Regions from separate parts of the Rhizobium mulingense genome, predicted to be linked through region 2. Evidence: riboswitches for the same ligand, from Rfam matches in the RefSeq annotation. Region 2 holds a riboswitch; each other region holds the start of a gene.
What was found. A riboswitch is a leader RNA that binds a small molecule or an ion and turns the genes downstream of it on or off. The one in region 2 is predicted to bind cobalamin.

Region 1 (3,271 bases), on a different contig from region 2:
TGCGGCTGGTTCATCGGGTCCTTGTTGCTGTTGGCATGGCTGGCGTCGATAAGGATGCGCGGGAGAACACCGAGCTTGACGGCTTCGCTGACCACCGCCTGGACATCGGCCGCCTCATAATTCGGGCGCTTGCCGCCGCGCAGGATGATGTGGCAGTCCTCGTTGCCCTTTGTTGAGGCGATGGCAGCGTGCCCGTCCTTGGTGACTGCGGGGAAGTGATGCGGCTGCGAGGCGGCGAGAATGGCATCGAGCGGGACGCGTGCGCCGCCATCCGTGCCGTTCTTGAAGCCGATCGGGCAGGAGAGGCCGGAGGCGAGCTGGCGATGGATCTGGCTTTCGGTCGTCCGCGCGCCGATTGCGCCCCAGCTGACGAGGTCGGCAATGTATTGCGGCGTGATCGTCTCGAGGAATTCGACGCCGGCGGGCAGGCCCATCGCATTGACGTCGAGCAGCAGGCGCCTGGCAATCCGCAGCCCTTCCTCGATGCGGTAGCTGCCGTCGAGATGCGGATCATTCATCAGACCCTTCCAGCCGACGGTGGTGCGGGGCTTTTCGAAATAGACGCGCATGACGATTTCGAGATCACCGGAGAAGCGCTGCCGCTGTTGCACCAACCGCTCGGCATATTCGCGCGCCGCAGCAGGATCGTGGATGGAGCAGGGACCGATGACGACAATCAGGCGGTCGTCGTCTCCCTCCAGAATCTTATGGATCGCATGACGGTTGCTGGTTACCGTCTCGCTGACGGCAGCGGTTCGGGGGATTTCCGCGATGATATCTGCGGGTTTGGTCAGCGGGGTGATCTCGAGGATACGCAGATCGTCGATGGTATCGGACACGGTGTGGCTCCTGTTTGGTCATACCGTGCGGAAATAAAAAAGCCGCCAGGTAGACTAGCGGCTGTTCGGGTTGTCGTCGCGTCGACTTCAGTTACGCATGGACCCGCATCCGCTGGGAGCAGCGGTACCAATAAAATCGCGAGGCCTGGATTGAAGTCGTCGACATTAGGCGTATGTAGCGTCGCGGTTGCCTGTTGTCACGCAGAATTTTCTGCCTGAAATCGGACATCCCGGAGGGCGGCAATCGCTTCTGCGGGAGGCTGGCTTAAAGTATGTCGCCCGAGGCTCACGGCAAACCCTAAACGCGCGAAAATAGTGTGTATTTGATGTGTGAATAAATCACCAAGTAGAATGGGATCGAGGGCACACGCAGTTTGTTTCGCTCGCGCACGGGCCGGTGCTTGCTGCCGCGTCGCTTTCCTGAAATAGATGCTTTGTCAGGTGCCCGCTCTTGAGGGCGGGAGAATCGGGAATCCGGTGCAAGGCCGGAACGTGCCCAACGCTGTAAGGCCGACGTCTGCCGCTTCATCACGCCACTGGCTTTTGCCGGGAAGGCCGCGGCAGGTGGGTGACGCCAAGTCAGAAGACCGGCCTGGCATGATAGACCCAACCCGCGCGGACGGCGGGCGGTTGCGTTGTTGGGGATTTGACGATGCGACCCTTTGATGAGGATGCCGTTTCAGCGGCATCCGGTTTTTCTCTCGCCGAACGCGAGGCCGTGTATCACGCGATCATGACGCGACGCGACGTGCGCAGCCAATTCCGGCCCGATCCGTTGCCGGATGACGTCGTGGCGCGGCTTCTGACCGCCGCCCATCACGCCCCCTCCGTCGGCTTCATGCAGCCGTGGAACTTCATCCTGGTGAAAAGCGAAGCCGTACGGGCGCGGGTAAGGGATGCCTTCCTCAGGGCGAATGAGGAGGCGGCACTGATGTTCGATGGCGAGCGGCGGCAGGCATACCGCTCCCTCAAGCTCGAAGGCATCGTCGAGGCGCCGCTCGGCATATGCGTGACCTGCGATCCCACGCGCAGCGGCAGCGTCGTTCTGGGCCGCACGCACAATCCACGGATGGATTCCTATTCGACGGTCTGCGCCATCCAGAACCTCTGGCTCGCGGCGCGCGCCGAAGGAATCGGCATTGGCTGGGTCAGCATCTTTCGCGAAGGTGAGCTGAAAACCATTCTCGGCATACCCGATCATATCGAGGTGGTCGCCTGGCTCTGCGCCGGCTTCGTCGACGGGCTTTACGACGAGCCGGAACTCTCCGTCAAAGGCTGGCGGCAGCGGCTGCCGCTCGACGAGCTCGTCTTCCACGATGGTTGGGGACGGAGCGAGCCGTAGCAGCGGTCACTGCTGTTGCGGCTGCGGGCCCGGTGTTGCCGGGTTGGCAAGATCGATCGAACCCTGGTCGCCCGCCAGAAACTGCGGTCCGACCTGCCGGACCTTGTTTTGCGCAGGGTCATAGGGACGCTCCGGGACTGACGGCTGGGGTGCCGTTGGCGCAGCCGCGGTATCTTTCGCCGGCGGATTGGTGCGGATCGTGGTGATCGATCCCTGCTGCGGCGGTTCGCTCACGGCCTGCTTGCCGCGCATCTCTTCGTAATAGGCGGTGAGATTGCAGGCGCAGGCATTTTTCTCGCCGGGCGCGCGGTTCTTGTAGGCGAAGGCGTTCTGCATGGCGCTGTAGGGCGTGCCGGTTGCCACCGAAATCATGTTCGAGGCTTCGGTGCTCCTCACGTCTCGATAGAAAAGCTCGGTCTCGATGCCCGGACACATCTTGGCGCAGGTCTCAGCATCCCGGCCGAAATCGACCGAGGTGGCGTTCGAGCTGATCGGGAAGAAGCCGCCGTCGCAACTGCGCACGCAGATGGTGCTGACCGGCGAAAGCATCTCGGTCCTCGGCAGGCCGTAACGCGGGTCAACCTCTTCACCGCCGCCGAGCGGAATGAAGGTGTCGGCGCGCATCGCCTGTTCCTCGATGCTCGGGGCAAGGTCGTTGGCGCTGCGCTCGGACGGGGCGTAGAAATTCTCGCTGTTGCAGCCATTGCGCTCAAGAGCAGCCATCAGTTCGCGGCGCCCGCCGTCATCACCGCCGCCCTGGCTGCGCAGTTCGGCGCGACGATCCTGGAGATACCGGATATTATCGATCATCCGCGCTTCAGCCTGCGAGAGCTCGTCACAATAATCGGCATTCTCGCCGCCGATCACCACCATGCTGCCCGAGGTGCAGCCGTAGCTGCGCAGGTCGTTGCGGACCTTGCGCAGCTCGAGGTTCTGCTCGGCTATGGCACCGGCAAACTGGCGCGCTTCCGGGCCATTGCCGTTGCCGATCGATCGCGGCAGGTCGGCCAGGCGGCCGCGCAGGTCATCGCAGATGGCACTCGCCTGCGCGGCGACGGGCGTCGCGAAGGCAAGGAGAAGCGCAAGAGAC
Region 2 (3,271 bases):
TGCTGCTCGTCAACGGCGTTGCGGCCGGACTGATCGCTATACGCGACGAGCCGCGCGCGGATGCCAGGGCCGGACTGTCCGCGCTCAAATCGGCCGGCGTCAAGGCGATGATGCTGACGGGCGACAACAAGCGGACGGCGGCAGCTGTTGCCGGCATGCTCGGCATCGACTGGCGCGGCGAGATGATGCCGGAAGACAAGCAGCGGGTCGTCGGCGAATTGAAGCGTCAGGGTTTTGTCGTCGCCAAGGTCGGCGACGGCATCAACGACGCTCCGGCGCTGGCGGCGGCCGACATCGGCATCGCCATGGGCGGTGGCACCGATGTGGCGCTGGAGACGGCCGATGCCGCCGTGCTGCACGGGCGCGTCGGCGACGTGGCGCGGATGATCGAACTGTCGAAACGAACGATGCGCAATATCCTAGAGAATATCACCATCGCCCTCGGGCTGAAGGCGGTGTTCCTGGTGACGACGATCGCCGGCATCACCGGCCTCTGGCCGGCGATTCTCGCCGATACCGGCGCCACCGTGCTGGTGACGATCAATGCGCTCAGGCTGCTTCGAGTAAAGATGTAAACATGTCGTGCTTGCGGCGCTCGTCACCTGAAGAGTGCCGCTGACAGCGGCCGCCAAACCCTCTTTCGTCATGCTCGGGCTTGTCCCGGGCATCTGCCTCCGGTCGATAGGCAGCAGATCCTCGGCAGGCCGAGGATGACGCGGAGAGGGAGGTTGGTCATCAAATATGAGAGTGGCTATAGGCTCGCTCTCTTCATCCGACCTTCTCCACAGCCTGCTTTCGTTAAGCCTTCGTTATCCTCGTTTTTCAGAGGAACGCAGTAATTTCAAACCTGTCGTAACGCAATGCACAAACCATCCGTTGACGTGATTTTGGATTCGCGTACTATATCTAGTGTTCAAGGTTCCTTCGATTCGTCAGGATCGCGGGCTAAGACGGGAATACGGTGTGTTTCGCCATGACGGCGCAACAAAGCCGGAGCTGCCCCCGCAACTGTAAGCGGCGAGCAACTGTCCGATTTCAGGTCACTGAGGCATGATGCCTCGGGAAGGCTGGGGCAGGATGCTTCGACCCGCAAGCCAGGAGACCTGCCTTGAACTAGATGTCCACGGGCGGGGTGTCCGGAAGGTCGCGTGCATGAAAGCGGAATGATCCGCGCCTGTTACGCTGCCCCGAACGTCCGCATGAGCACTTCGGGGTTGAAGTCATGTCGAGAATATCAAGGCCGCCGTCCGCGCTAATCCCGAAAGGGATCATATCGGGCGTTTAAAGCGCCGACTTGCCAGATCACCATCAAGCGTTGCCCCGGACGTCGCAAGGCGCCCGATCCCAGTATTGCGTCCTGAATTTTTTGACATCACGAGGAAGATGATGAGCGTTACCGTCTACAGCAAACCCGCCTGCGTTCAGTGCACCGCCACCTACCGCGCCCTCGACCGTCTAGGGGTCGATTATGACATCGTCGATATCTCGCAGGATGCCGCAGCGCTCGATCGTGTCCGCAGCCTGGGCTACATGCAGGCGCCCGTCGTCATCGCCGGCGAACGGCATTGGGCGGGTTTCCGTCCCGATATGATCAGCGCGCTCTCTTGACCGGAAAACGGCGATGGGGCTGCTCGTCTATTATTCCAGCCGATCGGAGAATACCCATCGCTTCGTCGCCAAGCTCGGACTGCGCACGGCGCGCATTCCCGCAAGCGGCGCAGCCGGGTTCCATATCCGCGAACCCTTCGTGCTTGTCGTGCCGACCTATAGCGGCGGCGGTGGCAAGGGGGCCGTTCCCAAGCAGGTGATCCGTTTCTTGAACGAAGCGGAGAACCGAGGACACATCCGGGGCGTGATTGCCGCGGGCAACAGCAATTTCGGCGAGACATATGGGCTTGCCGGCGACGTGGTCTCGCGCAAATGCCGGGTGCCTTACCTCTACAGGTTCGAGCTCCTCGGCACCGAGGAGGACGTCGTCAACGTCAGATACGGATTGGAACGGTTTTGGACACGGGAACAACTCTGACGCGGGATGCGGGCGCAATACCGCATAACACTTTTGCTCATCCCGTCGGCGAACGCCCCTCGAAAGCGGCGGAAACGCTCGACTATCACGCGCTGAACGCGATGCTGAACCTCTATGATGATGAGGGCAGGATCCAGCTCGACAAGGATCGCATGGCGGCGAAGCAGTATTTCCTGCAGCACGTGAACCAGAACACGGTGTTCTTTCATAATCTGAGGGAAAAGCTCGATTACCTCGTGACCGAGGGGTATTACGAGCAGCAGGTGCTCGATCAGTATTCCTTCAATTTCGTCCGCGACCTGTTCGATCAGGCCTATGCCAGGAAATTCCGGTTTCCGACCTTTCTCGGCGCTTTCAAATATTACACCAGCTATACGCTGAAGACCTTCGACGGAAAACGCTATCTCGAGCGCTACGAGGACCGCATCTGCATCGTGGCGCTGACCCTGGCGCGTGGCGACGAGGCCCTTGCCCGCGACATGGTGGACGAGATAATTGCTGGCCGTTTCCAGCCGGCGACGCCGACTTTTCTCAATGCCGGTAAGAAGCAGCGCGGCGAACTGGTTTCCTGCTTCCTGCTACGGGTCGAGGACAATATGGAATCGATCGGCCGATCGATTAATTCGGCGCTGCAGCTGTCGAAGCGCGGCGGCGGTGTCGCGCTGTCGCTGACGAATATCCGTGAGGCCGGCGCGCCGATCAAGCAGATCGAAAACCAGTCGTCGGGCATCATCCCGGTGATGAAGCTGCTCGAAGACAGTTTCTCCTATGCCAACCAACTCGGCGCGCGTCAGGGGGCAGGTGCTGTCTATCTCAACGCCCATCATCCCGACATCATGCGTTTTCTGGACACTAAGCGCGAAAATGCCGACGAGAAGATCCGCATCAAGACGCTGTCGCTCGGTGTCGTCGTGCCCGACATCACCTTCGAGCTCGCGAAAAACAATGAGGATATGTATCTGTTCTCGCCTTACGACGTGGAGCGCGCCTACGGCGTGCCTTTCACCGAGATTTCGGTGACTGAAAAGTATCGCGAGATGGTGGCGGATGCGCGCATCTCGAAGAAGAAGATCAAGGCGCGCGAATTCTTCCAGGTGCTCGCCGAAATCCAGTTCGAGAGCGGTTATCCCTACATCATGTTCGAAGACACGGTGAACCGGGCGAACCCGATCGCCGGGCGCATTTCGATGAGCAATCTCTGCTCCGAGATTCTCCAGGTCAGCGAGGCGAGCGAATACAACGACG
Region 3 (3,271 bases), on a different contig from region 2:
GCTTGCGCTGTGTGCGGGAAGCGACCTCGTCGCGCACGCGGCCGAGACCGGCCACATCGATCAGATCGGTCTTGTTGAGCACGATCAGATCGGCGCAGGTGAGCTGATCCTCGAACAGCTCTTCGATCGGGCTTTCGTGATCGAGCGATTCATCCTCGCTGCGCGCTGCCTCGACGGCATCGTGGTCGTCGGCAAACCGCCCGGCGGCAACCGCCGCACTGTCGACCACAGTGATGACGCCGTCAACGGTCACCTGGGTGCGGATGTCAGGCCAGTTGAAGGCGGCGACCAGCGGCTGCGGCAAGGCGAGGCCCGAGGTTTCGATGACGATATGGTCGGGCCGCTGTTCACGTTCCAAGAGCTTTGTCATCGTCGGAATGAAATCGTCGGCAACTGTGCAGCAGATGCAGCCATTGGTGAGCTCGATGATATCGTCCTCGCTGCAATTTTCGGCGCCGCAGCCCTTCAGCACGTCGCCATCGACGCCGAGATCGCCGAACTCGTTGATGATGAGCGCGATTCTTTTGCCGCCGGCATTGGTGAGCAGGTTGCGGATCATCGTCGTCTTGCCGGCACCGAGAAAGCCGGTGATGACGGTTGCGGGAATCTTCTGGCTCATGAAATTTTAACCCTTCATTTTCAGCGGCAGGCCTGCCGCGATGAAATAAACTTCGGCGGCTTTCGCGGCGACCATCTGGTGCAATCGGCCTGCATGATCGCGAAAATCCCGCGCCATGCGATTTTCCGGCACGATGCCGAGCCCTACTTCGTTGGAAACGATGACAAGTTTCGCCTTTGTCTGCGGCAGCCACGCCGCGAGCGCGGCAGCTTGTAGCGCTATATCGCGCTCTTCCATCATCAGATTGGTGAGCCACAGCGTCAGGCAATCGACAAGGATCGCCCTGCCCGCCCCATCGATGGCCGCAAGCTTGCCGACAAGATCGAGCGGTTCCTCATGTGTCGTCCAGGACGGGCCGCGATCAGCCCTGTGCTGGTCGATACGCGTCTGCATCTCATCGTCCCATGCCCGGCCGGTCGCGATGTAATGGCACTCGAGGCCGCTCGATGTGACGAGGTTTTCGGCGAAGCGGGATTTCCCAGAGCGCGCGCCACCGAGGACGAGGGTGGAATTGGCGAGGAGATCGGTCATGCCTCGACCCTCCGGCCAGGGAGGGCGGTGCTTCGGTTTGCTCCGCTTATACTATAGCGGACCGACGAGGACGTAATACCCCCCTCTGTCCTGCCGGACATCTCCCCCACAGGTGGGGAGATCGGCAAGTCGGATGACCTTCGCCCAACATCGATTGTTTGGGGAAGCCGGTGCACCGATCCGATCTCCCCCCTTGTGGGAGAGATGTCCGGCAGGACAGAGGGGGGTGCCACATACTCGACGCAGGGGGCTGAAAGCCCTCCATCTGCCGCACGAGGCAGCGCCGAATTCAAACGTTCAGCCAAAACAACCTCCGTGCTGGCAGCGGGTCTCTTACCCAGGGTGAGCTTTTCGCCCGGCACGGAAGGCAGGTCTCCTGGCTCGCAGTTATCGGCCGCGATCAGGGCGGACCGGAAAACCGGTCGCCCCCGATCGTGCCAGCGGATCCGCCTCGCCTTCCCGGCTGCATCGGTGAAAAGGTGGACGATTCGTAGAAATAGAGGCGTCCGACCCCGGTTGATCACCATGCATTTCCAGTGGCTTTTCCGGCACGTCGCTCATCCCGCCCGCCTGCACGATTGCAGGTCGCCGGCCGGAAGGGCTTGATGCCGGATGGAAGACCCTGACCGCTCTACAGTCGCGGGGTCGGCTGTGATGAAGGCGCCCGGCTTGGGTCCGCCCCGTCACATTCCCTTTTCATCCGGAAGGACAACTGCCGATCCGGAACCATCCGTTATGTCAGGATGATCAGGCGACCATCCGTTGAGAGATGGTTAGGCAAGCCAGAGGATAGAGTCAACCGGCGTTGACGACCGACGCGCCGGCCGGGGACAGAAAGCTTCCAACAACACGACTTACTCTACCAAAACATCGTCTTTAATCAGAGACTTACCTCATAAGAATTTATCCCGCGCGCCGGCTTTTCGCCGCAATTGCATCGCAAGCGGACAGCACCGCCGCCCTTGACCGGGACTCTCCCCACCTAGTTGTCTAGCCATGCTTATGAAATTGGATCGGCGCCGTTTGCGCGCGCTGCGTGTTTTCTTCGACCCGGGACGGCTGCGCGCGCTGACCCGCCGCAGTGAAGTCGGCCTGTCGCTGGCGGGCGCCGTCGTCGGCATCGCCTCGGGGCTTGCCGTCACCGGCATGAGCTACGTTTCCAACCAGCTGCACCAGCTGGTCTTCGGCATTCCCGACACCGAAAGGCTGAGCGCGTCGGTCATCGAGGACAAGATGCTGCTGCTCACCGCGCCGGTCGTCGGCGGCGTTCTGCTCGGCATGCTGCTCCTGGTGCTCGCCAAACGGCGCAAGAAGCCGATGATCGACCCGATCGAGGCCAATGCGCTGCATGGCGGCCGTCTCTCCCTGACGGACAGCATCATCGTCGCGGTGCAGAACCTGATCTCCAACGGCTTCGGCGCTTCCGTCGGCCTGGAGGCCGGCTATACCCAGCTTGCCGCCGGCATTGCCTCCAAATTCGGCCTGAAGCTGCAGCTGCGCCGCTCAGACCTTCGCATTCTCGTCGGCTGCGGCGCGGCCGGCGCCATCGCCGCCGCCTTCAACGCGCCGCTGACGGGCGCCTTTTACGCCTTCGAGCTGATCATCGGCACCTATACGATCGTCTCACTGACCCCGGTCGTCGTCTCCGCCCTCGCTTCCACCCTCATCGCGAGATTGCTTGCCGAGGGCGATTTCACCATCGATATCGGCAGCTTCGGCTCGGTCGTGCCGGCCGATTATGTCCCGGCGCTGCTGCTCGGTGTCTTCTGCGCCGGTGTCGGCATTCTTCTCATGCAGGGCGTGGCCTTCGTCGAGGAGCTTGCGCGCAAAAGCTCGATCGCCCCGCCCTTTCGCCCGGCGCTCGGCGGCATCATCGTCGGACTTCTCGCGATGATCTCGCCGCAGGTGCTATCGGCCGGTCACGGCGCACTGCACCTCAACCTTTCCCGCGACGTGACGATCCCGGCCCTGATCAGCCTCTTTCTGCTGAAATCGCTGGCCTCGGCAATTTCGATCGGTTCCGGCTTCAGGGGCGGCCTGTTTTTCGCCTCGCTGTTCATGGGCGCCCTGCTCGGCAAGCTCTTTGCCTATTGCGGTCCCTATTTCGCCGACGCCACGCTG

Region 1: linked by a shared signal. The riboswitch ahead of bluB (5,6-dimethylbenzimidazole synthase) and the one ahead of nrdH (glutaredoxin-like protein NrdH) in region 2 are both predicted to bind cobalamin.
Region 3: linked by a shared signal. The riboswitch ahead of PYR71_RS31000 (hypothetical protein) and the one ahead of nrdH (glutaredoxin-like protein NrdH) in region 2 are both predicted to bind cobalamin.

Annotation. Positions count from the first base shown of each region.
Region 1 covers NZ_JARFVE010000014.1:123,956-127,226, reverse strand. Annotated here, with positions in the region: gene PYR71_RS26225 (3-deoxy-7-phosphoheptulonate synthase) at 1-839, opposite strand, end outside; cobalamin riboswitch at 1,262-1,449, shown strand; gene bluB (5,6-dimethylbenzimidazole synthase) at 1,492-2,181, shown strand; gene PYR71_RS26215 (DUF2865 domain-containing protein) at 2,188-3,271, opposite strand, start outside.
Region 2 covers NZ_JARFVE010000025.1:5,844-9,114, reverse strand. Annotated here, with positions in the region: gene PYR71_RS29575 (heavy metal translocating P-type ATPase) at 1-575, shown strand, start outside; cobalamin riboswitch at 900-1,125, shown strand; gene nrdH (glutaredoxin-like protein NrdH) at 1,387-1,608, shown strand; gene nrdI (class Ib ribonucleoside-diphosphate reductase assembly flavoprotein NrdI) at 1,622-2,026, shown strand; gene nrdE (class 1b ribonucleoside-diphosphate reductase subunit alpha) at 2,005-3,271, shown strand, end outside.
Region 3 covers NZ_JARFVE010000004.1:724,886-728,156, reverse strand. Annotated here, with positions in the region: gene cobW (cobalamin biosynthesis protein CobW) at 1-619, opposite strand, end outside; gene cobU (bifunctional adenosylcobinamide kinase/adenosylcobinamide-phosphate guanylyltransferase) at 626-1,150, opposite strand; partial or broken gene PYR71_RS31000 (hypothetical protein) at 1,222-1,443, opposite strand; cobalamin riboswitch at 1,713-1,896, opposite strand; partial or broken gene PYR71_RS12420 (chloride channel protein) at 2,147-3,271, shown strand, end outside.